One region of the Arthrobacter sp. zg-Y20 genome, then DNA from elsewhere that is predicted to be linked to it. Evidence: predicted binding sites of a transcription regulator. Region 1 holds the regulator's gene; the other holds the start of a gene.
The links. Region 1 encodes Rex, which represses fermentation and respiration genes when NADH is low (regulators of the CRP and FNR family bind a similar motif). Its sites were predicted from a motif close to CTTGTGAANNNNTTCACAAG; they were not measured.
Positions count from the first base shown of each region.

Region 2: a site for Rex is predicted at 2,497-2,516, ahead of QNO06_RS01905 (queuosine precursor transporter). Genes of this name have one in related genera too.

Region 1 is NZ_CP126241.1:2,957,733-2,969,423, forward strand. It holds gene QNO06_RS14160 (histidine phosphatase family protein) at 1-417, opposite strand, end outside; gene QNO06_RS14165 (YceI family protein) at 576-1,115, shown strand; gene QNO06_RS14170 (MFS transporter) at 1,424-2,098, shown strand; gene QNO06_RS14175 (hypothetical protein) at 2,437-3,813, shown strand; gene QNO06_RS14180 (redox-sensing transcriptional repressor Rex) at 3,810-4,532, opposite strand; gene QNO06_RS14185 (glutaredoxin family protein) at 4,574-4,825, opposite strand; gene QNO06_RS14190 (HAD family hydrolase) at 4,892-5,704, shown strand; gene QNO06_RS14195 (30S ribosomal protein bS22) at 5,815-5,913, opposite strand; gene QNO06_RS14200 (helix-turn-helix domain-containing protein) at 6,081-6,293, opposite strand; gene gdhA (NADP-specific glutamate dehydrogenase) at 6,480-7,820, opposite strand; gene QNO06_RS14210 (ArsR/SmtB family transcription factor) at 7,918-8,397, opposite strand; gene QNO06_RS14215 (acetoin utilization protein AcuC) at 8,445-9,653, opposite strand; gene QNO06_RS14220 (TrkH family potassium uptake protein) at 9,829-11,208, shown strand; gene QNO06_RS14225 (potassium channel family protein) at 11,201-11,691, shown strand, end outside.
Region 2 is NZ_CP126241.1:377,048-388,738, reverse strand. It holds gene tgt (tRNA guanosine(34) transglycosylase Tgt) at 1-1,233, shown strand, start outside; gene QNO06_RS01910 (hypothetical protein) at 1,263-1,469, opposite strand; gene QNO06_RS01905 (queuosine precursor transporter) at 1,553-2,290, opposite strand; gene QNO06_RS01900 (TetR/AcrR family transcriptional regulator) at 2,560-3,213, shown strand; gene thiD (bifunctional hydroxymethylpyrimidine kinase/phosphomethylpyrimidine kinase) at 3,345-4,190, shown strand; gene QNO06_RS01890 (carboxymuconolactone decarboxylase family protein) at 4,317-4,811, opposite strand; gene QNO06_RS01885 (S8 family peptidase) at 5,345-9,145, shown strand; gene QNO06_RS01880 (Fpg/Nei family DNA glycosylase) at 9,354-10,238, opposite strand; gene QNO06_RS01875 (helix-turn-helix domain-containing protein) at 10,270-11,691, opposite strand, start outside.

The sequences.
Region 1 (11,691 bases):
CGCGTCGTCGACGGCGGCCATCACGCGCGCCACCTGCTTGGCATACGGTTCGCCCCAGGACGGACGCATGGGATTGCGCAGCAGCGGCCAATAGCGGGGGTTGCGCAGCTTGCTCTGGATGCGCGACATTCCCTCGAAGCGGTTTTCGGCTTCAAGGATCCGCTCTTCCGTGACGATCTCCAGTCCAAGGGCGGCCGCAATCGGGGCAGCGGTTTCCTGGGCACGGGTCAGCGGGGAAGCAACCAGGTGGACCAGGTTGGCCCCTTGGCTGCGCTGGTCGCTGAAGTGTTCCGCCACACGGTCCGCCATCCGGCGGCCCAGATCGGACAAGTGGAACTCCGGCAAGCGCCCGTAGAGAACCTTGTCCGGATTAAAGACTTCACCGTGGCGTACGAGATGTATGGATGAGCGGGACATGTGTCCCAGTTTCGCAGAGTTGGAGCCAGCCGCTAAATTATCGGAGATCAGGAACCCAATTAACTTGAACGTTTAACCAAACCGTGCAACACTAAATGCAAATGCATGAAGATGCTCCGGGAGCCCTCCCGCGGCACTGTCACAGAAGGAGTTCTCCCATGATCCCCAGCGGCCTCACCACCGGAACCTGGAACTTTGATGCTTCACACAGCGAAGTCGGCTTCACCGTCCGCCACGCGGGCATCAGCAAGGTCCGCGGAAACTTCGACAAGGTGGACGCTACCCTGACCATCGGCGAGACCCTGGCGGACACCGCCGTAACCGCCGTCATCGCAGCGGATTCCTTCAACTCCAATGACGCCAACCGCGACGGCCACGTCAAGAGCGCCGACTTCTTCGATGCCGAGCAGTTCCCGGAACTGACCTTCGCCGCCACCGGCATCGAGGGTTCCGGGTCCGATTACAAGGTCACCGGCGACCTCACCATCAAGGGCATCACCCGCACCGTGGTCCTGGACACCGAATTCAACGGCGTTGCAGTGGATCCCTTCGGCGCCACCCGCTCCGGCTTCTCCGCCAGCACCGTGATCAGCCGCAAGGACTTCGGCCTGACCTGGAACGCCGCCCTGGAAACCGGCGGCGTGCTGGTGGGAGACAAGGTCACCATCAACGTGGACGCTGCCTTCATCGCAGCGTAACCGCCCGGCACCACCGCGTTAGCCATACGGCGCAGGGCAATACCGCCAGGCAGCCCCGGACCACGTCGGTCCGGGGCTGCCTTTTTGCTGTCTGGTTGCTGTTTAGCGCCTGACTGCTGTTTAGCGCCCGGTGCCGTTTAGTACCCGGTGCCGTTTACCTGCCGGCGACCATCGGGCTTTCAGCGACCCCTGACCCCGCAGCCGCTGCCGCGATAGGCTGGAGGCTCGGCTGGGGGGCGCCCCGGCCGCCCCTGCCGGAGCAACAAACCGCCCAGCCGCCTAAGACTCCAACCAGTTAGCAGGCGGACATGACTACACCTGAGAACGCTCCCGAGCCAGGTCGCGAAAACAACCCTCCACCCGCCGGTGCCCCCGGCACTCCGAACCCTTACGGATCCCCGCAGCCGGGAGGCGGCACGCGCCCCGAGCCCCAGTACGGCCAGTACGCCTCCGGGCCGTACGGATACCAGGCGGCACAGCCCTCCGGGTACGCCTATCCCGGCGGCGGTATGGGTAAACGTGCTCCCAAGGGACCGGCTCCGCGGGAAGTGGTGATCGGATCCTGGCTCATCCTCGCTGCCGGCGTCCTGAGCCTGATCAACAACATCATTACTTCCTTCAGCCTGCCCTCGCTGCTCACGCCCGAAGAGCAGCAGACACTCACAGACTCGGGCATGACTCCCACCAGCGTGAATTCCTTCCTGGTGAGTTTTGGCATTGTGGTCGCCCTGATCGGTTTCGGCTTCTACATCCTGATAGCCGTCTTTGTCCGGAGGGGGAAAAACTGGGCCCGGATCCTGGGGACCGTGTTCGCTGCCTTCGCCCTGATCGGCATTATCACCATGGCCGCCACGTACTTCACCTCACCGCTGGGGCTGCTCTCACTGCTCTCCAGCCTGCTGGGCATTGCGGGCATTGTGATGCTCTATCTCGCCCCTTCCAACCCTTATTTCCGCACCACACCCCTGTACCCGCCGTATTGACCCGGCGAGTCCAGGAAGGGCCCCCGGAAGTCCCCGGACTGCAATATGGATAGTCCCGCCGGTTTGCGGCGGGACTTTTCCCTTCCCGCAGCGGGTTCAGTGCAGGGGTGGTCACACGGCTTCAGTGCCCGCGTAGCGTTAGGTATTCTCCCGGAAGCGCGGCGCTGCCCGCAGTCGCCTCCGGAGACGCCGTTTCCGCCGCGAAGGGGATCACCATGGCCTCACTTCTTCCTAACCGCCGACGCCAAAACCATCAGGGGCAACTGACAGAACCGGTGAATGATTTCACCTTCCCGGCTCCCCCGCCGCATCCGCCGTCGCAGAATCTGCCGAAGGGTATGGATAACAGCAATGCCCTGGACAGCAACGCTCTGGACAGCGCTGCCGCAGCCGGAGGCCCCTCACGGAACGAGGAAGAAGTATTGGCCTTGTGGTTCCGGAAAGGAGTCCTGGGACTTACTGCTTGGCTGGCCGCCGGGGCCAGGGGGGTGGGCCGGTGGCTCCTCGCCGGAGCACGGGGACTCCAGGCGTGGCTCCGCATCGGGTTGCACATAGCGGCGCTTCGGCTGCGCGCAGGTGCCGAGCGGGCCCAAGCAGGCGCCCGCACCGGAGCACACCGAGTACAGACAGGCGCCCAAACTACCTCACGCCACATTCACGCCGGGGCACACGCAGCATCCCTGCGCATCCAAGCCGGCGCCCACGCCACCACCAACACAGCCCGCGCCGGAGCACACCGAGTCCAATCCGGTGCCCAAACCACCTCACGCCACATCCACGCCGGCGCACACGCAGCATCCCTGCGCATCCAAGCCGGCGCCCACGCCACCACCCGCACCGCCCGCGCCGGAGCACACCGAGTCCAATCCGGCGCCCAAACTACCTCACGCCACATCCACGCCGGCGCACACGCAGCATCCCTGCGCATCCAAGCCGGCGCCCACGCCACCACCCGCACAGCCCGCGCCGGAGCACACCGAGTCCAGGTCAGCGCCCAAACCACCTCGCGCCACATCCACGCCGGCGCACACGCAGCATCCCTGCGCATCCAAGCCGGCGCCCACGCCACCACCAACACAGCCCGCGCCGGCGCCCACCAGGTCCAGACCGGTGCCCGGACCGCTGCTGCTCAGACGCGGGCCGCGGCCCGGTGGATGCGAAAAAAGCTCCCCTCTGCCACGGGCAACCCGGCGCCCTTCATCGCAATTTCCTGTACTTGTGTTGCCGGTGCCGGCGCGCTCAACCTCGGTGACACCTTCTCAGCGGTTTCCCGCCTTCCCGTGCCGGAGTCCCTGCCGGGGGTGCTGTCCATCCTCGAACGGTTCGGCGTCAACGGTTCGCAGTACGTCAGGGCCGTGGCGATCGTGGAAGTGGCCTACGCCCTGGTGTTCTTCGGCGTCGCGCTCCTGCTTGCCGTCTGCATTTGGGAAAAACGCCGCTGGGCCCAGGTGACGGCGGCCGTACTGGCAGTCGCAGCTCTGGCGTACGCCATCCCGGCGGGCACAGGCGTTCAGACGGCCGCCGCAGCAGCCGCCGCCCTGGGGGCTGGCTTGACCTTCACCAAGGGCGCGGCTCCATGGTTCCGTTCCCCGCGCCGCAGCGCCGCACAGGTCGACGCGCAGCAGGACTACACCGCAGGTCACGGAATGGATAACCCGGAGCCCGGCGTCGTATCTCCGGGCCGGACAGAGCCGGCCCGCCCGGACGCTGTTTAGCGTGCCAGACGGGCCCGCGCGTCGGATGCGATCTCCGATACCTGGGCCCGCTGGGCGTGGTAGGCCAGGATCTGCAGTTCCGTAGCCATATCCACCTTGCGGATCTGGACGTTCGGCGGTGCCTGCAGCACCACCGGCGCGAAGCTGAGGATGCTGGTGATGCCGGACGCCACCAGCCGGTCGCACAGTTCCTGGGCGACGTCGGCCGGGACGGAGAGCACCGCCATGTTCGCCCGCGTTTTCACCAGCACGGTTTCGAGCGACTGGATGGGGCTGATCTTCAACCAGCCGACCTCCTGGCCGATTACCATCTGGTCCGCATCGAAAAGGGCCACCACTTCGAAGCCGCGGCTGCCGAAACCGGGATAGCCGGCCAGTGCACGCCCCAGGTTGCCTGCACCCACTATCGCCACCCGCCAGTTCAGCGTCAGTCCCAAGGCCGCAGAGATCTGCCCGCTCAGGTACGGCACGTCGTATCCCACCCCCCGGGTCCCATAGGAGCCCAGGTAGGAGAGGTCCTTGCGCAGCTTCGGGGAGTTCACTCCCGCTGCCTCAGCCAGCTCCTCGGAGGACACCCGCTCTATGCCGTCAGCGAGCATCACGGACAAGGCACGCAGATAAATGGTCAGGCGGGCCAGCGACGCCGGAGGGATATGCCGCTGGGTTCCGGGCCTGGCGGCCGGCGGGGCCTGGTCGCTGTTTGCGGTTTCCCGTTCCATAGCGGTCTGCTCCTCGGCTGAGCGGGCTTCTTCCGGCATCATCATGCCCCCAGCAGCCGTCTGAGGCGCGTTTCATCGATGGTCCAAAAATCCCTTTGCACACCGTCGATGAACAGCACCGGTATCTCCTCGCCGAAACGGGCCGCGAGTTCGGGGGCTTCCTCGGCATTTTGCTCCTGCCATGGCACGCCCAGTTCCCCGCCCACGCGCTTGAGCACTAACCGGGCCTCTTCACACAGGTGGCAGCCCGGTCGGGTCAGGAGGACAACTTCGGGTCCGGCGGATTCGCTCATAGTTCCAAAATAGCGCCAAACCTCGCGATTTCCGCGCCCGGGCCTGGATTTGCGTAGACTCGGAATATGCCCCGATCCACCGCAGTCCGAGCCAGCGGGACCACGTCTGCAGCGGGCAAGCCGGGCGAGGCGGCCTTCTTCGATGTGGACAACACGCTGATGCGCGGAGCCAGCCTGTTCCATGTGGGCCGCAAGTTGCACCAGCGGAAAGTCTTTACCCTGCGGGAAGCCGCCGGCTTTGCCGGCAAGCAGCTGCGTTTCATGCTCCAGGGCGAGAACCTCAAGGACGTCCACTCGGTCCGGGACGCGGCACTGGCCTTCGCCATCGGACTGTCGTCGGAAGATGTCCGCACGCTTGGTGAAGAGGTCTACGACGAGATGATCGTCTCAAAAATATGGCCCGGCACCCGCGCCCTGACCCAGCAGCACATGAAGTCCGGCAGGCCGGTATGGCTGGTGACCGGAACCCCGGTGGAGGTCGCTTCGGTGATCGCGTCGCGGCTCAACCTCACGGGTGCCCTGGGCACGGTCAGCGAGGTCACCGACGGCCTCTATACCGGGCGGCTGGTGGGCGAGTTCCTCCACGGGCAGGCCAAGGCCGACGGCGTTTTGGCACTGGCGGAAAAGGAAGGCCTGGAGCTGGAAAACTGCTGGGCCTACAGCGACTCCTATAACGACGTTCCGTTGCTGAGCATGGTGGGTCATCCGGTAGCCATCAACCCGGACGCCCGGCTGCGCCGTCACGCCCGCGAACGCAACTGGCCCGTTTATGACTTCCGCTCCGGCCGCAGGGCAGCAACCCTGGGCCTGAAGTCCGCAACCGTGGCCGGCGCCGCCTACGGCCTCTGGCGGGGCTTCACCCGGGTCCGCGGCCGCTGAGCCGAAACACGCCTTAAAAGCCGAAGCCCGCCGTCCCGGAAGACTGGCGGGCTCTGCCACAGCGGACCGGCAAACTGCACGGGACGCTGACAGCGGTCGCGGAGAAGTGGTTACTTCTTATTGCGGCGCTGGTGGCGGGTCTTGCGAAGCAGCTTGCGGTGCTTCTTCTTGGCCATACGCTTGCGGCGCTTCTTGATTACTGAACCCACAGAGTCCTCACAAACTAATTAGGAGTCACCGGTATCCATCCCCTGCGGCCCAGGGCCGCAGGGAGTGCACGCCGGTAGTTACTTGCGACGATTAAAACGTTCCTTAACAGGGTACAGCGTCGGCGCTGCGGTAATTGACAGCATGGAACCGCTGGCGTGCTGCTTCCTCACGCGGTGTCGGAACGCCGGTCAATGACGGCGTCTCGAAGCACCTTCTGCACGGCCGACTCCGGAACCCGGTAGGACCGGCCAAAGCGGACCGCCGGCAGCTCACCTGAGTGGACCAGCCGGTAGACCGTCATTTTGGAAACGCGCATGACATCGGCGACTTCCGACACCGTCAGAAACCGCACATCCGAGAAGTTTCCCTCGTCTGCCATTTATCCCTGTCCCTTTGCTCATTAGCTGCCGCTCCCGCAGCCCGGCATTGGAGAATACTGAGCTGAAAGACATCGCGTAATACGCCACGGCGACGTGAGTCCGGCCCCGTTTGTCCCTACTGTAGTGGCTGGAGTAACCATAGTGGAAGTTCTTTCCCTCCACGATGCCCGGCAGGAACGGAACAGCTAGATAACTCCCTGGGCCAGCATGGCATCGGCCACCTTGACGAACCCGCTGATGTTCGCGCCCACCACGTAGTCGCCCGGCGCTCCGTACTCCTCCGCTGTGCGCGCGCAGCGCTCATGGATGTTCACCATGATTTCGGACAGCCGGCGCTCGGTGTGCTCAAAGGACCAGGAATCCCGGCTGGCGTTCTGCTGCATTTCCAGGGCCGAAGTTGCCACCCCGCCGGCGTTGGCTGCCTTGCCGGGTCCAAAGAGCACGCCGGCGCCCTGGAACGCCGAAATGGCCGCCGGGGTGCAGGGCATGTTGGCGCCTTCGGCCACCGCCCGGACCCCGGACTGGATCAGGGCCAGCGCGTTGTCCTCGTCCAATTCGTTCTGGGTGGCGCAGGGCAGGGCGACGCCGGCGCCCGCGTCCCAGATCGACCCGCCTTCCACATACTTCACCGAGTGTCCGCGGCGCTGGGCGTACTCGGAGATTCGCCCGCGTTCGATTTCCTTGATCTGCCGCAGCAACGGTACGTCAATGCCCTTCTCGTCCACCACGTACCCGGAGGAATCGGAGCAGGCCACCACGCTGGCGCCCAGCATCTGCGCCTTGTCAATGGCGTTGATGGCGACGTTGCCGGATCCCGAGACGATCACCCGCTGCCCGTCCAAGCTCATGCCCTTGGTTTTGAGCATTTCCTCCACGAACATCACCACGCCGTACCCGGTGGCTTCGGGGCGGACCAGGGACCCGCCCCAGCTCACGCCCTTACCGGTGAGCACGCCGGATTCGTAGCGGTTGGTGATGCGTTTGTACTGCCCGAAGAGATAGCCGATTTCCCGGCCGCCCACGCCGATGTCCCCTGCCGGAACATCCGTGTACTCCCCGATGTGCCGGTACAGCTCGGTCATGAAGGACTGGCAGAAGCGCATTACCTCGGCGTCGGACTTTCCGCGCGGGTCAAAGTCGGAGCCGCCCTTGCCGCCGCCGATGGGCATGCCGGTAAGCGCGTTCTTGAAAATCTGCTCGAACCCGAGGAATTTGATGATGCCCAGGTAGACGGACGGGTGGAACCTCAGCCCGCCTTTGTACGGCCCCAGCGCCGAATTGAATTCCACCCGGAAGCCGCGGTTGATCTGGACCGCACCTTTGTCATCCACCCAGGGAACCCGGAAGATGATCTGCCGCTCCGGCTCGCAGATGCGCTGCAGGATAGCCGCTTCGGCGAACTCCGGGTGCTTGCGCAAGACCGGCGCCAGCGAATCGAAGACCTCCACCACGGCTTGGTGGAACTCTGTTTCGCCGGGATTGCGGCGGAAAACGTCGTCGCGCACACGGGTGAGTACTCGTTCCATGTCCTGCTCCTTATGCGTCGGGGCACCGTCAGCACTACGCTAGTCCGGCGGGTGCCCTGACGCGATGCGCGCGTAACGAACGGGCCGCACGTCACCCCTACGGGCGGCGGCGGCGGAATTTGGGCAGCTGTCCGAACAGGTCCGCGGCACGCTCTGCAGCACGGCCGACGGTACGGCCCAGGTTCTGGACACCGGCGTCCAGGGGCAGCGGACGGGCCTCCGCAGCACCGGGAACGAGGGCACCGGCGGCAGCCGCCGCCGCGGTGGTGCGCGCGGTTCCCACGGAAGCCAGGCGCGGTGTATGCCCGCTCAGGGAAGACAGTTCGAAGGCCCGCAGCCAGAGCACGAGCTCCTCCAGGGGGGCGGCCTGCAGCGAGTAATAACGGCGCTGCCCTTCAGCGCGCATGGTGACGAGTCCTGCGTCGCGGAGCACCTTCAGGTGCTTGGACACCGTGGGCTGGCTGACCTCCAGCTCCTCCACCAGCGTCCCTACGGACTTGTCCCCGGTACGCAGGGCACCGAGGATTTCGCGGCGGGTGCCTTCCGCGATTACAGCAAATACATCGTCACAGACCATGGATTTACCCTAACCGCATACGGGTGCCCGGGCATCTTCGGGCTCAGCTAATCGAACCAGGGATCCAGCCCGTGCAGCGGGAAAAGCTCCTTGCGGGTGGCCATCACCGTGCGGTCGATCCCGTCATTTGGGTCGTATCCCACTTCCCAGGAACGCCACCACAGGTCCGCCCCGTCCCCCATGACGTCCGTGCATTTGACACCGTGTTTTTCCAGCACGTAGTCCCGCCAGGCCGCGGGCACGGGCGTTGAGGGACGCACCCGCCCGTTGGCGGCCACGGAAATGAGCAGGGCCCAGGAGCGGGGCACCACGGATGCCACGTTGTAGCCGCCCCCGCCGGTGGCAATCCAGCGGCCTTCGCACAGCCGGCCGGCCAGGTCACTGATGGTCAGCGCAACCTGCCGCTGCGCCTCAACGCTGATGCGCAGGTTGGTCAGCGGATCGTCCTTGTGGCTGTCGCACCCGTGCTGGCTGACAATCACTTCCGGGGCAAACGCCTCGGTCAGCTGCGGAACCACCGCGTGGAAGGCCCGCAGCCAGCCGGCGTCCGTGGTGCCGGCAGGAAGGGCGATGTTCACGGCCGTGCCCTCCGCGCCCTTTCCTCCGGTCTCGTTGGCGAACCCGGTGCCGGGGAAAAGGGTCAAACCGCTTTCGTGCAGCGAAATGGTCATCACCCGGGGATCGTCCCAGAAAATGTTCTGCGTTCCGTCGCCGTGGTGGGCGTCGACGTCGATGTACACCACCCGCTGCACGCCCCGGTCGAGGAGGCGCGCGACGGCGGCCGCGGCGTCGTTGTACACGCAGAACCCCGCCGCCTTCTCACGGCCGGCATGGTGCATTCCCCCGGAAAAGTTCACTGCGTGCAGCACACTGCCCGAAAGCACGGCGTCCGCGGCCGCCAGCGAACCGCCCACCAGCCGTGCGCTGGCCTCATGCATGCCTGCAAAGGCCGGGTTGTCTTCGGTGCCAAGGCCCATGGCCGCATTGCAGTCCGACGGATCGGCACTTGCGGCCTGCACGGCACTGACGTAATCAAAGCTGTGCACGGTCAGCAGGTCCGCGGCGTCGGCAACGTAGGGCTGTTCCAGACGGACGCCCTCCACGTCGAAAAGCCCCAGTTCCCGGACCAGCCGTGCAGTGAGGTCCAACCGGTGCGGGCTCATGGGATGGCCTGCACCGAAGTTGTAGGCCAGCAGCGATTCATCCCACACAATGCACGTTGGCATGACGGGAAGGCTGAGCCCGGAACTGATCATGCAGACAGGGTACGTGATCCGGGGGTTACTCTGATATTGGGGTCCGTGCCCGGCTGCCGGATCAAACCCTTTAGCGCGCTCTGCTGGATTATGGTTGCTGTGCTGAATCACCGCGGACAAGAACGGAAACTGGAACCAAGAGACCATGGCACTTCCTCGGCAGCCACTCCTGCAAATGAACCCCCGAAGCGAACGTTCGTTCCTTTCCGCAGCCCGCGAATTCGTCGACAACATGGTCAGCGGCCGTCCGGCGCGCCTGGCACTGACGGTCTTCGCCCTGGTCATCCTGCTCTTTACCGCCCTCCTGAGCCTGCCGGTGGCCTCCACCAGCGGCGAGGCCACCCCCCTGCACGATGCCCTGTTCACTGCAGTATCGGCTGTGTGCGTCACCGGCCTGACCGTGGTCTCCACGGCCACCTACTGGTCAACGTTCGGGCAGGTGCTGATCCTGATCGCCATCCAGGTGGGCGGCCTGGGCATCCTGACACTCGCTTCCCTCCTGGCGCTGGCCGTGAACAAGCGCCTGGGCGTGCGCGGCAAGCTTCTCGCCCAGGAAAGCATGAACACCGGGCGGCTGGGCGAAGTAGGCCACCTCCTGCGCATTGTCTTCAGCACCGCCGTCGTCATTGAACTGGCCCTGGCCGCGGCCATGGCGCCGCGGTTCATGATCCTGGGCGAATCCTTCGGGCAGGCAATCTGGCACGCGGTGTTCTACTCCATCTCAGCCTTCAACAATGCCGGCTTCACCCCGCACTCGGACGGCCTGGTCCCCTATGAGGAGGACCTGTGGATCCTGGTTCCGCTGATGCTGGGGGTGTTCATTGGCTCCCTCGGCTTCCCGGTGATCATGGTCCTGCTGCGGACCCGCCACCGCCTCAGCAAATGGAACCTCCACACCAAGCTCACCGTCCTGGTGTCCCTGATCCTGCTGGTGGTGGGAGCAGTGGTGTGGGGTGCCTTCGAATGGTTCAACACCCGCACCATCGCTGACCTGTCCTTCTCGGACAAGATCATCCACTCCCTGTTCGCCTCGGTCATGACCCGCTCCGGCGGGTTCAACCTCGTCTCCATGTCGGACCTGGATTCCAGCACCCTGCTCGTCACCGACATGCTGATGTTCGCCGGCGGCGGCTCGGCCTCCACCGCCGGCGGCATCAAGGTCACCACCATTGCCGTGCTGTTCCTGGCCGTGGTGGCCGAAGCCCGCGGCGACTCGGACGTCCGGGCCTTTGGCCGGACCATCCCGCAAAGCGCCATGCGGGTGGCCATTTCGGTGACCATCCTGGGCGCCACCCTGGTCTCCGTAGCCACGCTCGCCCTGCTGGTCATCACCAACGAAACCCTGCAGCCGGTACTGTTCGAAGTGATCTCCGCGTTTGCCACCGTGGGCCTCAGCACGGGCCTCAGCGAGGTCCTGCCGCCGTCGGGCAAGTACGTGCTCTCCCTGCTGATGTTCGCCGGACGCGTCGGCACCATTACCCTTGCCGCGGCCCTGGCCGTGCGCCAGCGCAACACCCTGTACCACTACCCCGAAGAAAGGCCGATCATTGGCTGACAGACCTCCACACAACGCCCCGGTACTGGTGATCGGCCTGGGCCGCTTCGGTGCCGCTACCGCCGAACAGCTGGTCCGGCAGGGACGCGAAGTCCTGGCCGTGGAACGCGACCCCGCGCTGGTGCAGAAAGCCTCCGGCATCCTCACCCACGTGGTGCAGGCCGACGCCACCAACATCGAGGCGCTCAAGCAGCTGGGCGCCGAGGACTTCTCCGCCGCCGTCGTGGGCGTGGGCACCTCCATCGAGTCCAGCGTGCTGATCACCGTGAACCTCGTGGACCTGGGCATCGAGCACCTCTGGGTTAAAGCCATCACTCCGGCGCACGGCAAGATCCTTACCCGGATCGGCGCCAACCACGTCATCTACCCGGAGGCCGACGCCGGCCGCCGCGCAGCACACCTGGTGGGCGGCCGGATGCTGGACTTCATTGAATTCGACGACGGCTTCGCCATCGTGAAAATGTACCCGCCCAAGGAGACGCA
Region 2 (11,691 bases), 950 kb from region 1:
CTGCGCGAAACCGCCCCCGTAGCGGCCGAAGCCCGCGTAGAGGCGAACGGAGGCGGCTTCCAAGGCCGGACGGGCACCATCTCCACTCCGCACGGCGAGATCAAGACCCCGGCGTTCATCGCGGTGGGGACCAAGGCCACGGTCAAGGCCGTGCTGCCCGAGTCGGTTGCGGAGCTGGGCGCGCAGGCAGTGCTGGCCAACGCGTACCACCTGTACCTGCAGCCCGGCCCGGACATCCTGGACGAGGCCGGCGGGCTGGGAAAGTTCATGAACTGGTCCGGCCCCACCTTCACCGATTCCGGCGGTTTCCAGGTCATGAGCCTGGGTGCCGGGTTCAAGAAGGTCATCAACATGAATGCCGACGGCACCACCCATGCCACGGGAGCGGACGACGACGTCGCGCCCGGCAAGGAGCGCCTGGCCCACATTGACGACGACGGCGTCTGGTTCAAGTCGCACCTGAACGGAGACAAGCACCGGTTCAGCCCGGAGATTTCGATGCAGGTCCAGCACAAGATCGGCGCGGACATCATGTTCGCCTTCGACGAGCTGACTACCCTGATGAATTCGCGCGGCTACCAGGAAATGTCGCTGGAACGCACCCGCCTGTGGGCGCTGCGCTGCCTGGCCGAACACGAGCGGCTCACCAAGGAGCGGGCTGGAAAACCATACCAGGCGCTGTTCGGGGTGCTGCAGGGCGCCCAGTACGAGGACCTGCGCCGCAAGGCTGCCCGGGACCTGGGTGCCATGGACTTTGACGGCTTCGGCCTGGGCGGCGCCTTCGAAAAGGAGAACCTGGGCACCATTGTCCGCTGGTGCACCGAGGAACTGCCGGAGAATAAGCCGCGGCACCTGCTGGGCATTTCCGAACCCGATGACATTTTCACGGCCATCGAGAACGGTGCCGACACCTTTGACTGCGTCTCCCCCACCCGGGTGGCCCGCAACTCCGCGTTCTACACGCCGTACGGGCGCAAGAACCTCTCAAACTCCAAGTTCAAGAAGGACTTCGGTCCGCTGGTGGACGGCTGCGACTGCTACACCTGCACCAACTACACCCGGGCGTACATCCAGCACCTGTTCAAGTCGAACGAGATGGTCAGCCACACGCTGATCTCCATCCACAACGAACGGTTCACGGTAAAGCTGGTGGATGACGCCCGGCTGGCCATCGAGGACGGGTCCTTCTTCGACTTCAAGGCCGAGGTGCTGGGGAAGTACTACAGCGCCTAGTTCCAGGTGCGCGGCAGCGGTTCGTTCGGTTAGGAATTGTCCGGCTTGGCCACGGTCTGCTCGTCCTCTTCCAGGGCGGGCTGGGAATCACGTTCCTCGTCGCCGGGGCTCTTGTCCTCCTGCGCATCCTCGAGCAGCACCTTGGTGACTTCGTCGTTGAACTCGTCGCGGGTTCCCGCAAGGTTCTCGTCTACTGCCCGGGCTCCGGGGTTGGGGACCTGTTCGGAACTGCTCATGTTTTTTCTCCTGCCGTAGTGGGGAAGTGAAACGCGTGCGTCTGTCCACCCTTGCACAAACCGGTGCAGATTTCGCCCCGCGGTTATCCGGCAAGCGCCGGTTCCAGCTCCGGTCCGGCATACGTCGGTTCGCGCCTCTTAATCACCCGGATGACCATGGCGGTCACCGGCACAAACAGGAACTCGACCAGTGTCTTGTACAGGAACCCGAACACCACATAGTTGAGGAACCCGCCGGCGTCGGTAATCCCGATCACCGGTGCGGCGATGGCGCAGAAGATGAGTGTGTCGGCGAATTCACCCACCCCGGTGGAGGCCATCAGCCGGCCCACCAGGGCTTTTTCGCGGAACCGTTCCTTCATCCGCACCAGCACCATGGAATTCAGCAGCTGCCCGGCCAGGAACCCGAGCAGGCTGGCGGCCACAATCTGCCAGACCGGGCCGAGGGCCACCTCCAGCGCGGCCTGCTTCTGGAGCCCGTACGCGTCAGTGAACCCGGGCAGCGCAATGATGATGGCAAAACTGACGACGGCGAGCAGCGCCATGGCGAACCCGGTGAAGATCGCTCGTCGGGCGGCCTTGAAGCCGTACACCTCGCTGACCACGTCGCCCAGGATGTAGGCCAGCGGGAAAAGGAAGAACCCGCCGTCGGTCACAATCTCCCAGCCGCCCGGGAGGGCAAACTGCACGCCTTTGGTGGCGCCGATGTTGGAGATAACGATGACCACGCACATGAGCGTCAGGATCAAGTCGTACTGGGAGCTCCCGCGGGAGGCGTAGGTTGCAGCGGTTTTCGCAGCTGCCCGTGGCTGTGCAGTCATGGCATTTTCCGTTTCGGTAGTGGTTCGCCTGGCTTCCGCCGGCTGTATTAGCACTGTGCCCGCTGCCCCGGGCGGCCCTTCAGGACCGCATCCATTCTGCCATGCCCCGGAGGCCGTCGCGGGCCCGCCCCGCTTCCCGCTGATTCCCCGGCATCCCGGCCCGCTGAATGCCTCTTTCCCCCTGCGGCTTTCCCCTCCGGCGCGCCTTTTTGAACGCGTTCAATTCTGTGGTCTACTAAACGCTGAAATTACTGCAAAAGGGAGCATCATTGGCCGTCACCGTCAAGAGCGAACAGACGCGCCGGCTCCTCATCGAAACGGCACTTCGACTGTTCACCGTCCAGGGCTACGAGCAGACCACCATGCGTGCCATTGCGCAGGATGCCGGGGTCTCGGTGGGCAACGCGTACTACTATTTCCGCTCCAAGGATGACCTCATCCACGAGCTCTATTCATCGCTGCAGGACGAGCACCGGTCCCTGGCACTGCCGCTGATCCGCGAGGGGCAAAACCTCGGTGAGAACTTGATGGTGATCCTTTCCTCGGGTTTGGCCACCATGGCCCCCTACCATGCCTTCGGCAGCCACTTCCTGCGCGACGCCATGGCCTCGAACCGCCGCGCCGACGCCGCCGTCGGCCGCGGGAAGTCCATCGCCTTGTTCCGCCAGGCCGTCACGAGCGCCCGGCCGCAGCCGCCGCTGGCCATCCGCGACGACCTGCCGGAACTGCTGTGGCTGATGTACATGGGCATCACCCTGTTTTGGGTTTACGACCGTTCCCCTGACCAGCGCAGGTCCCACAGCCTGGCAGCGGGCCTTGCCCCGCTGGTGGCGAAGCTGGTGATCCTCTCCCGCCTGCCCGTGGTCCGGAACATCGTCGAAGACGTGGTGCACCTGCTGCGCGGCGTCCGCCGGGACGGCTAACCCCGGGACCGCTAACCCCGGGACGGACAACCAGCACGACGGCGGGTGGCGGCGGGCAGCTCCAAGGCGCCCGGTTACGGCGCGATTTATCAGGGTGGCCGGTTCCGCCGGTTTAGGTGGAAGATAGAGCCATGTCTGCAAACACACACTCTGCCGCGGCCGCAGCTCCGGCCGTCACGCTCACCATCGCCGGTTCCGAAGCCACCGGCGGCGCCGGCGCACAAGCCGATCTGAAGACCTTCCAGGAACTGGGCGTCTACGGCATCACCGCCCTGACCTGCATTGTGTCCTTCGATCCCAAGGACTCCTGGAACCACCGCTTCGTGCCCGTGGACCCGCAGGTGATCGCCGACCAGCTCGAAGCCATCACCACCGCCTATGACCTGGACACGGTGAAGATCGGGATGCTCGGCACCCCGGCCACCATCGACGTCGTCGCCAAGGCCCTGCAGGCCCAGGACTGGAAGAACCTGGTCCTGGATCCGGTGCTTATCTGCAAGGGCCAGGAACCCGGCGCTGCGCTGGACACCGACCAGGCGCTGAAGGCACAGATCCTCCCCCTGGCCACGTTCGTCACCCCCAACCACTTTGAATCCATGTCCCTTTCCGGCATGGACTCCATCGAAACGGTCGAGGACCTGAAGGAAGCAGCCCGCCGCATCCACGAGGCCAGCGGCGCGGTGGTCCTGGCCAAGGGCGGTGTCCGGCTGGAAGGCGAGGACGCGGTGGACGTCTTCTACGACGGCGAGACCATGGAGGTGCTCCGCGCTCCCAAGGTGGGCGACGTCGCCGTCAGCGGTGCCGGCTGCACGCTGGCCGCCGCCATCACTGCCGAACTGGGCAAGGGTGCCACCCCGCTGGAAGCGGCCAAGACCGCCAAGGCATTCGTCACCGAAGGCATCCGCAACCGCGTCTCCTCGAACGCGCCGTTTGACGCGCTGTGGCAGGGCAACGCGGGCCAGGGCCCGACCCTCTAGCGCCACCCCGGCCGGCCGAACGGGCAAAAGTTACCGTTGGGAGCGTCGAAAGGGCACGATTTACCGTTTTGTGCTGCGAAAACGGTAAATCGTGCCCTTTCGTTTTGCCCGGGAGACGGATCGAGATTACTCACGGCTGGATTTCTCCGGTTCCCGTGCGGCGTTGCCAGTCCGCGGGCGCACCGGATAGCCGCTGAGGATGGAAACCCGGTTGAAGGCATTGATGGCCACGGCGGCCCACTGCAGGCAGGAGTACTGATCATCGGTCAGGGCTTTCCGCGCCGTCTGCAGTTCCTGGTGCAGTGCCTCGGTTCCTGACTGCAGGGTGGACGCTTCGGCGATGGTGAGGGCAGCGCACTCCACCTCACTGAACACCGCAGCGTCCCGCCAAGCCGGAAGCACCGCCAGCTGCTGCCCGCTGACGCCGGCCTCACGGGCCAGCCGGACGTGCAGGTCCAGGCAGTAGGCACATCCGTTGAGCTGGGAGGTGCGGACATTCAGCAGCTCCATTACGGACCGGGGCAGCCCCGCCTGCTCGGCCGCCTCAGCGACCTTCAGGGCCAGTCCGTTTAATGCCCGCCAACTGGCCGGGTCCGACTTATCAAGAAAAAACCCTGGCATCGTGCTCCTTGGTGTCCTTCAACCCGGCGGCCGGTTCCGGCACATTGAGGGTCTCATTGCTGTTGCCCCTAAGTCTGGCGTATGTCCGCTTATCACACGGTGTGCTGTTCAATCACCGGGCAAGGGGCCGATAAAGCCCGCTTACCTGCTTCCATCCGCCTATTGGAAACGAGGAATCGTGAAATCCCGTAATTCGCTCCGCTCACTCAAGGTCCTGCCGGGCAACCAGGTGGTCCGCCGGCGGCGCAGCACGGGCATAAATTCTCCGGAGAATAGCGCGAAAGATAACTGCTCAACGGGCATAAAACAATAGGCCGGCAAGTAATTCGCATTGTGGGACACCAACCTTTGCAGGGCGGGATTGCTCGTCTATTGTGTGCCTACGGCTGCTTGGTTTGGGGGCCGTTACGTGCACGCTGACACTCCTGACGGGGGTTGGAGGCACAACGGAAACCTGCCGCAGTGTGTCAGCAGCCGGTGCAAAGTCTCTTGGACATGCCCGGTAGCGCTCGGCGGAATGTTCAAGGAGCGCAATGAGATTGTCCATCCACCACAAACCCGGCGCGGTTCTCACTGCCGCATTCGCCGGGATCGCACTCACAGCGTCCCTGGGCCTGCCGGCCCAGGCCACCGCGGTACCAGAGGCACCTACCAACAACGACGGACTCGCCCAGGGCATATCGCTTGAGCAGTTCCAGGCGCAGAAGGTATCCCCGAGCCTGCGCGACGCCTCAGGCCAGGTCTCCGTCTACGTCCAGTTCACCGGTGAAGGCGCCTTTGAACAGACGCAGCCCCAAGAGGTCAAGGAAGGCAAAGCCGAGCCGGTGGTGAACAAGCCGCTGGTGGAAGAAATCCGCAGCAACATCGCTTCCCAGGCTGAATCCGTGGCTCAGGAAGCCGAGGCCAGCACCCTCTACACCACCACTAACACCCTTCCCGGCACGGCCATCGTGGGTGACGCTGAGGCCATCCGTGCCCTGGCCGCGCGTGACGATGTCCAGCGCATCACCAAGATTGTGTCGAAGTCCGTGGACAACAAGGGAACGGACATCGACACCCGTGCACTGAACACCTGGGTGGAGCGCCAGCAGACCGGCAAGGGCATCACCATCGCCGTCCTGGACACCGGCATTGACTACACCCACAGCGATTTCGGCGGTCCCGGCACGCTGGAGGCCTACGCAGCAGCGCAGGCATCGCCCATCATTCCCACCGCGGACAGCGGTCTGCTGGATGCGGCCAAGTTCATCGGCGGCTATGACCTGGTGGGCGACGACTACAACGCTGATCCAAGATCCCCCACGTACCAGCCTGTCCCCAAGCCTGACCTGAACCCGCTGGACTGCGGCGGTCACGGCAGCCACGTCTCCGGCACCGCAGCAGGCTACGGTACCAACAATGACGGCACCACTTTCCGCGGCGACTACTCCAAGCTGACGGCGGAACAGGTCAATTCGATGCGGATCGGACCCGGCTCCGCCCCCGAAGCGTCCCTGGTGGGCATCCGCGTCTTCGGCTGTGAGGGCTCCTCCGACGTGGTGGGCCAGGCCCTGGACTATGTACTCGATCCCAACGGTGACGGTGACTTCTCCGACCGCGCGCAGGTTGTGAACATGTCCCTGGGCTCTGACTACTCCCCCGTGGACGATCCCGAAAATGACATTGTCAACAAGCTCACCGAGCAGGGCATCCTCTCTGTTGTCGCATCGGGCAACGCCGGAGATGTCTACGACGTCGGCGGTTCCCCGGGCAATGCCAAATCCGCGCTGACGGTGGCCAGCACCATCGGTTCCCAGGTCACCCTGGACCGCGCCGATGTCATCGCCCCCGCCGAGCTCGCAGGGACGGCTTCCGGCCAGTACTCGTCGAACTTCAACTATTCCAACCCGGACGTCACGGAAGCCCAGCTCACCGGAACCGTGGTCGCCGCCCCGGCGGACAACGCCTTTGGCTGCAACCCGTTCCCTGCCGGCTCACTGACCGGCAAATGGGTTTGGCTCCAGTGGGAAGCGGACGGTGCGTTCCCCTGCGGCTCCGGCGTCCGTTTCAACAACGCCCAGGCTGCCGGTGCCACCGGTGTCGTCTTGGATTCCCCGCGGGCGGTCTTTGACGCCGGAATCGGCGGCAACGCCACCATCCCCGGTATCCAGCTGAACGCTGCCTCCTCCGACCGGCTGCGTCCGGCCGCGGTGGCGGGCACCCTGACCCTGCGTTTGTCCCCCGCGTACAAGGCCACCACATCCGGTCCCTCCGGCGTCGGTGACACTGTCAGCTCCTTCTCGTCCCGCGGCGTGCACGGCTCCAACGGCGTGGTGAAGCCCGACGTCGCTGCTCCCGGCTCTGCCATCGGCTCCGTAGCCGTGGGCTCGGGCGACGGCGCCGCCGTCAACAGCGGCACGTCCATGGCCACTCCCCATGTGGCCGGCATTGCCGCCCTGGTCTACGCCGCCACGGACCTGAACCCGTATCAGGTGAAGACGGCCATCATGAACACCGCAACCCATGACGTGATCGCCGCCAACGGAGCCGTCCACGCTCCGAACCGCGTCGGTTCAGGCCGTGTGGATGCCTTGGATGCCGTCAGCACCAAGGTGCTGGCCTACGCCACCGAGGATCCCGCCCTGACCAGCGTGAACTTCGGTGTGTTGGAACTCGGCAAGGAAGCACTTGTCCTCACCAAGCAGATCACGGTGGAAAACAGGTCCGACCGGCCTATGTCCTACAACGTCAGCTACCTGCAGGCCTCGGCCATGCCCGGCGTCGTTATCAGCACCACCCCCTCGGTGAACGTGCCGGCCAACGGCAAGGCCTCCGTGGATGTCACGCTGAGCATTTCGGATCCGGCAGCCCTGGCCAAGACCATGGACCCGGCCGCTGACGCCACACAGCTGGGCATCACCCGGCAGTTCCTGGCCGATGTGTCCGGGCGGGTGCAGCTGACCGCCAACGGCACGCCTACCCTGCGTGTCCCGGTCTACTCTGCCCCGAAGCCGACCTCGGACATGAGCGCGGGCAAGGAAATTGCCTTCGCAGATTCCGAGGCGCTGAAGAGCACGGTCACCCTGCAGGGACGCGACCTCAACCAGGGCACGGGTGCTTCACGCTACCTGTCCCTGGTCTCGCCCCTGGTCCTGGGCGCCGAGAGCCCGCGGTTGGCATCTGTAAAGATGGATTCCATGTACGCCCTCGACGTGCAGGCGGTGGGCGCTTCGTCCACTGTCCCGACCGTAAAGGCCGCCGGCGGTGACCTGCAGCAGTCCCTGGTCAACTTCGGCGTAAGCACATGGGATAACTGGCCCATCCTGGGCGGCGCCACCGAGATCGATGTGGAGATCGACACCAACGGTGACTCGGTTCCCGACTTCGTGACGTTCACGAGCCGCGCCGACGACGTGGACATTGTCCTCATCTCGACCTACCGCCTGAACGCCGACGGAACTGCGGTGCAGGTGGACCAGACCGCAGCCAACGGGGTCCAGGGCAACACGGACACCAACACGTTCGACACCAACGCAGTGACCCTGCCGGTGCGGGCTGCAGCCCTGGGCCTGGACGTCAACGCCGCATCGGCGCCGCTCCAGTACCGGGTCACCACATGGAGCCCGTACAACGTGAATGACGCAGGTCAGAGTGTGGCCGTGGACAGCACCGGATACGTGGCGTTCGACGCCGCCAACCCGGCGTTGACCTTCAACGGTGCCACGCCGAGCGCCCTGTTTGCGGACGTGAACGGCGGCAAAATCGATGTAACCCGCCGTGCGGGAACCACCGATGCCAAGGCGCTGTTCCTGCACCTGCACAACGCTACCGGTGACCTCAGCGGCACCAACGGCGACGGCGGGCGTGCAGAAATCCTGCCCATCAAGGTTCCGGCCAAGGCAACGCCTACGCCCACGCCGACGCCTACCCAGACGGCCACGCCGAAGCCGACGGCTACACCCAAGCCGACTCCGACGTCTACGCCCAAGCCCACGGCCACGCCCAAGCCGACCGCCACGCCCAAGCCCACGCCGGCCAACCCGGTCAGCGCGGTCAGCAAGTGCTCCGGCTCCGGCGCGGAGATTGCAGTGACGGTCAAGAACACCGGCACCAAGCAGGCTGACATCACGGTGAAGTCGAGCTACGGCACCGTGACGGTCAAGAACCTGGGGGCCGGCAAGAGCAAGTCCGTGACCATCAAGACCAAGCAGTCCTCCATCAAGGGCGGCGAAGTCACGGCCAACTACACCTTCAACGGCAAGGGCAAGACCGAGAAGGCAAGCTACAAGGCCAAGTTCGAAGGCCAGAAGTGCAAGGGCGGACACGGTGGTGGCCACGGCCACGGCCGCAGCTAACCCGTAATCCCGGTGCGGAGGTAACCCCGCACCGGGATACAACCCCTGGTTAGACAGCAGCGGACTCCGGCACACGCCGGGGTCCGCTGCTTTTTCCGAGGCCCGTAGGGGCCTGGAGGAAGGCGGCTTTAATATTCCCCGCGAGCTCTGCGAGCGCGGGAATTTCGTTGCCGCCGATCCAGGCCCCGAAGGGGCCATCCCTTTGGCCCTACTTGTCCAGTTTGGACATCCGCCGGTCCGCGAGGACCTTGCCGCCGGTCTGGCAGGTGGGACAGTACTGCAGCGACGAATCGGCGAAGGAGACTTCCCGGACGGTGTCTCCACACACCGGGCACGGCTGGCCCGTGCGGGCATGGACCTGCATGGCCTGCCGCTTGGAGTCCTTGAGTTCCGACGCCGGGCGGCCGGAGGCTGCGGCAATGGCCGCCTCCAGCGTGGTCCGCATGGCAACGAACAGCCGGCCTGCCTCGTCTGCGTCCAGCTTGGAGGCGTTGGCGAACGGTGAGAGGCGGGCTGCATGCAGGATTTCGTCGCTGTAGGCATTGCCGATCCCGGCAATGGCCGACTGGTCCCGGAGCAGGCCCTTGATCTGGCCGCGGTGGGCGGAAAGCAGCACAGCAAAGGCATCAAATCCGACGTCGAGCGCTTCAGGCCCCAGCCGCTCCACCCCCGGCACTTCCTCCAGGTTCCGCGCCAGGTACACGGCCAGTGACTTCTTGGTTCCAGCTTCGGTGAGGTCGAAGCCGGGCTCTTTGCCGTCGTCGCCGGCCGCGAACCGCACCCGCAGTGCCATGGCGCCTTTCCCTGGCCGCAGCCGGCCCGGCTTCAGCGCGTCGGACCAGCGCAGCCAGCCGGCCTTGGCCAGATGCATCACCAAATGCACGCCGCCCGCCGTGACCACCAGGAATTTGCCCCGCCGCTCCACCGCCTCCACCGCCTGGCCGTGGAGCGCGTCCAGCGGCACCCCGGCAGTCTTCAGCACGGCGAAGGAAAGCACTTCCACGTCGGAAACGACGGCGGGTGCCGCCTCGGCCGGGAGGAGCTTGGTTCGCAGGAAATCGGCAAGTCCCTGCACTTCGGGCATCTCAGGCATGGCCCTACCCTATGCGGTGGTCACGGACGCGTCACTGCTCCGAATGGGACTGCAGGAAGGAGTACACCTCGGTCTCGTCCACACCGGGGAACGCACCCGGCGGCAGTGCGGCCAGCAGATGTGAATGTGCCCGGGCGCTGGGCCACGCGAAGCCGGACCACTCCGAAGAGAGCTCGCCGGGAGGCGTGCGGCAGCAGTCCGGATCCGGGCAGCGGGATTTGGACCGCTCGGCGGTGTCCCGGCCGCGGAACCACTTCACATGCTGGTACGGCAGCCCGATGCTGACGGAGAACTTGCCGGCCGAGCCCCGCTCCACCCGGGCGGTGCACCAGTAGGTCCCGGCCGGCGTGTCCGTGTACTGGTTGAACGCGCTGAACTGGTCCGGCACCGAAAACACTTCCCGCGACGTCCAGTACCGGCAGATCGGCTGGCCCTCGATGGCGCCGGTGTGGTCCGCAGGGAACGTCACGCCGTCGTTCTCATAGGCCTTGTACACAATCCCGCTCTCGTGCACCTTTTGGAAGTGCGTGGGGATGCCCAGGTGCTCGGTGGCAAGGTTGGTGAACCGGTGCGCCGCCGTTTCATAGGACACCGCAAACGCGTCGCGGATATCTTCCACCGCAATTTCCTTGGCTGCCTTGGCCCGCTGCAGGAAATCGACTGTGGCCTTCTCCGGCAACAGCAGCGCCGCGGCGAAGTAATTGGTAGCCACCCGCTGGCCGAGGAACTCGCCGTAACTGCTGGGCGTCTGGTGCTGCAGGACAAAGTGGCCCAGCGCCTGCAGCAGCACCGAGCGCGGATCATGGTCCGAGCGCTGGGACTGGGTCAGGTAGATGCGGCGGTTCTTCAGGTCGGTCACGGAGCGGGTGGAGTGCGGCAGGTCGTTCACGTGGTGCAGGCTGAAGCCCAGGTGGGCGGCAATGTCAGCTATGACGTGCTGGGACAGCGGCCCGGAGGTGTGCCCCACGGACTTCAACACCTTCTGCGCCTCGGCCTCGTATTCCGGGAAGTAGTTGTTCCGCTCACGCATCATGGCCCGCAGTTCACCGTTGGCCCGGCGTGCCTCCTCGGGTGTGGCCACCTGCTCGTCCAGCCGGCGCTCCAGTTCGGCCTGCAGCCCCACGAGGGATTCGAGCACGTCCAGCGGCAGCCGCGAGCCGATGCGCACCTTCGGCAGGCCCAAAGAGGCGTAGAGGGGCCCGCGCTGCGCCCGTTCCAGTTCGATCTCCAGCGCTGCCCGGCGGCTTGGCGGCTCCGAGCCCAGCAGCGAGTCGATGCTGACATCCAGCGCAGCCGCCAGCGCCTGCATCATGCCCAGCTTGGGTTCGCGCTTGCCGTTTTCAATCAGGGACAGCTGCGACGCCACAGTTCCGACGGCGGCGCCCAGGTCATCCAGGGTCATGCCCTTGGCCTTGCGCAAATGCCGTACACGGCGCCCCAAGCTGATGACGTC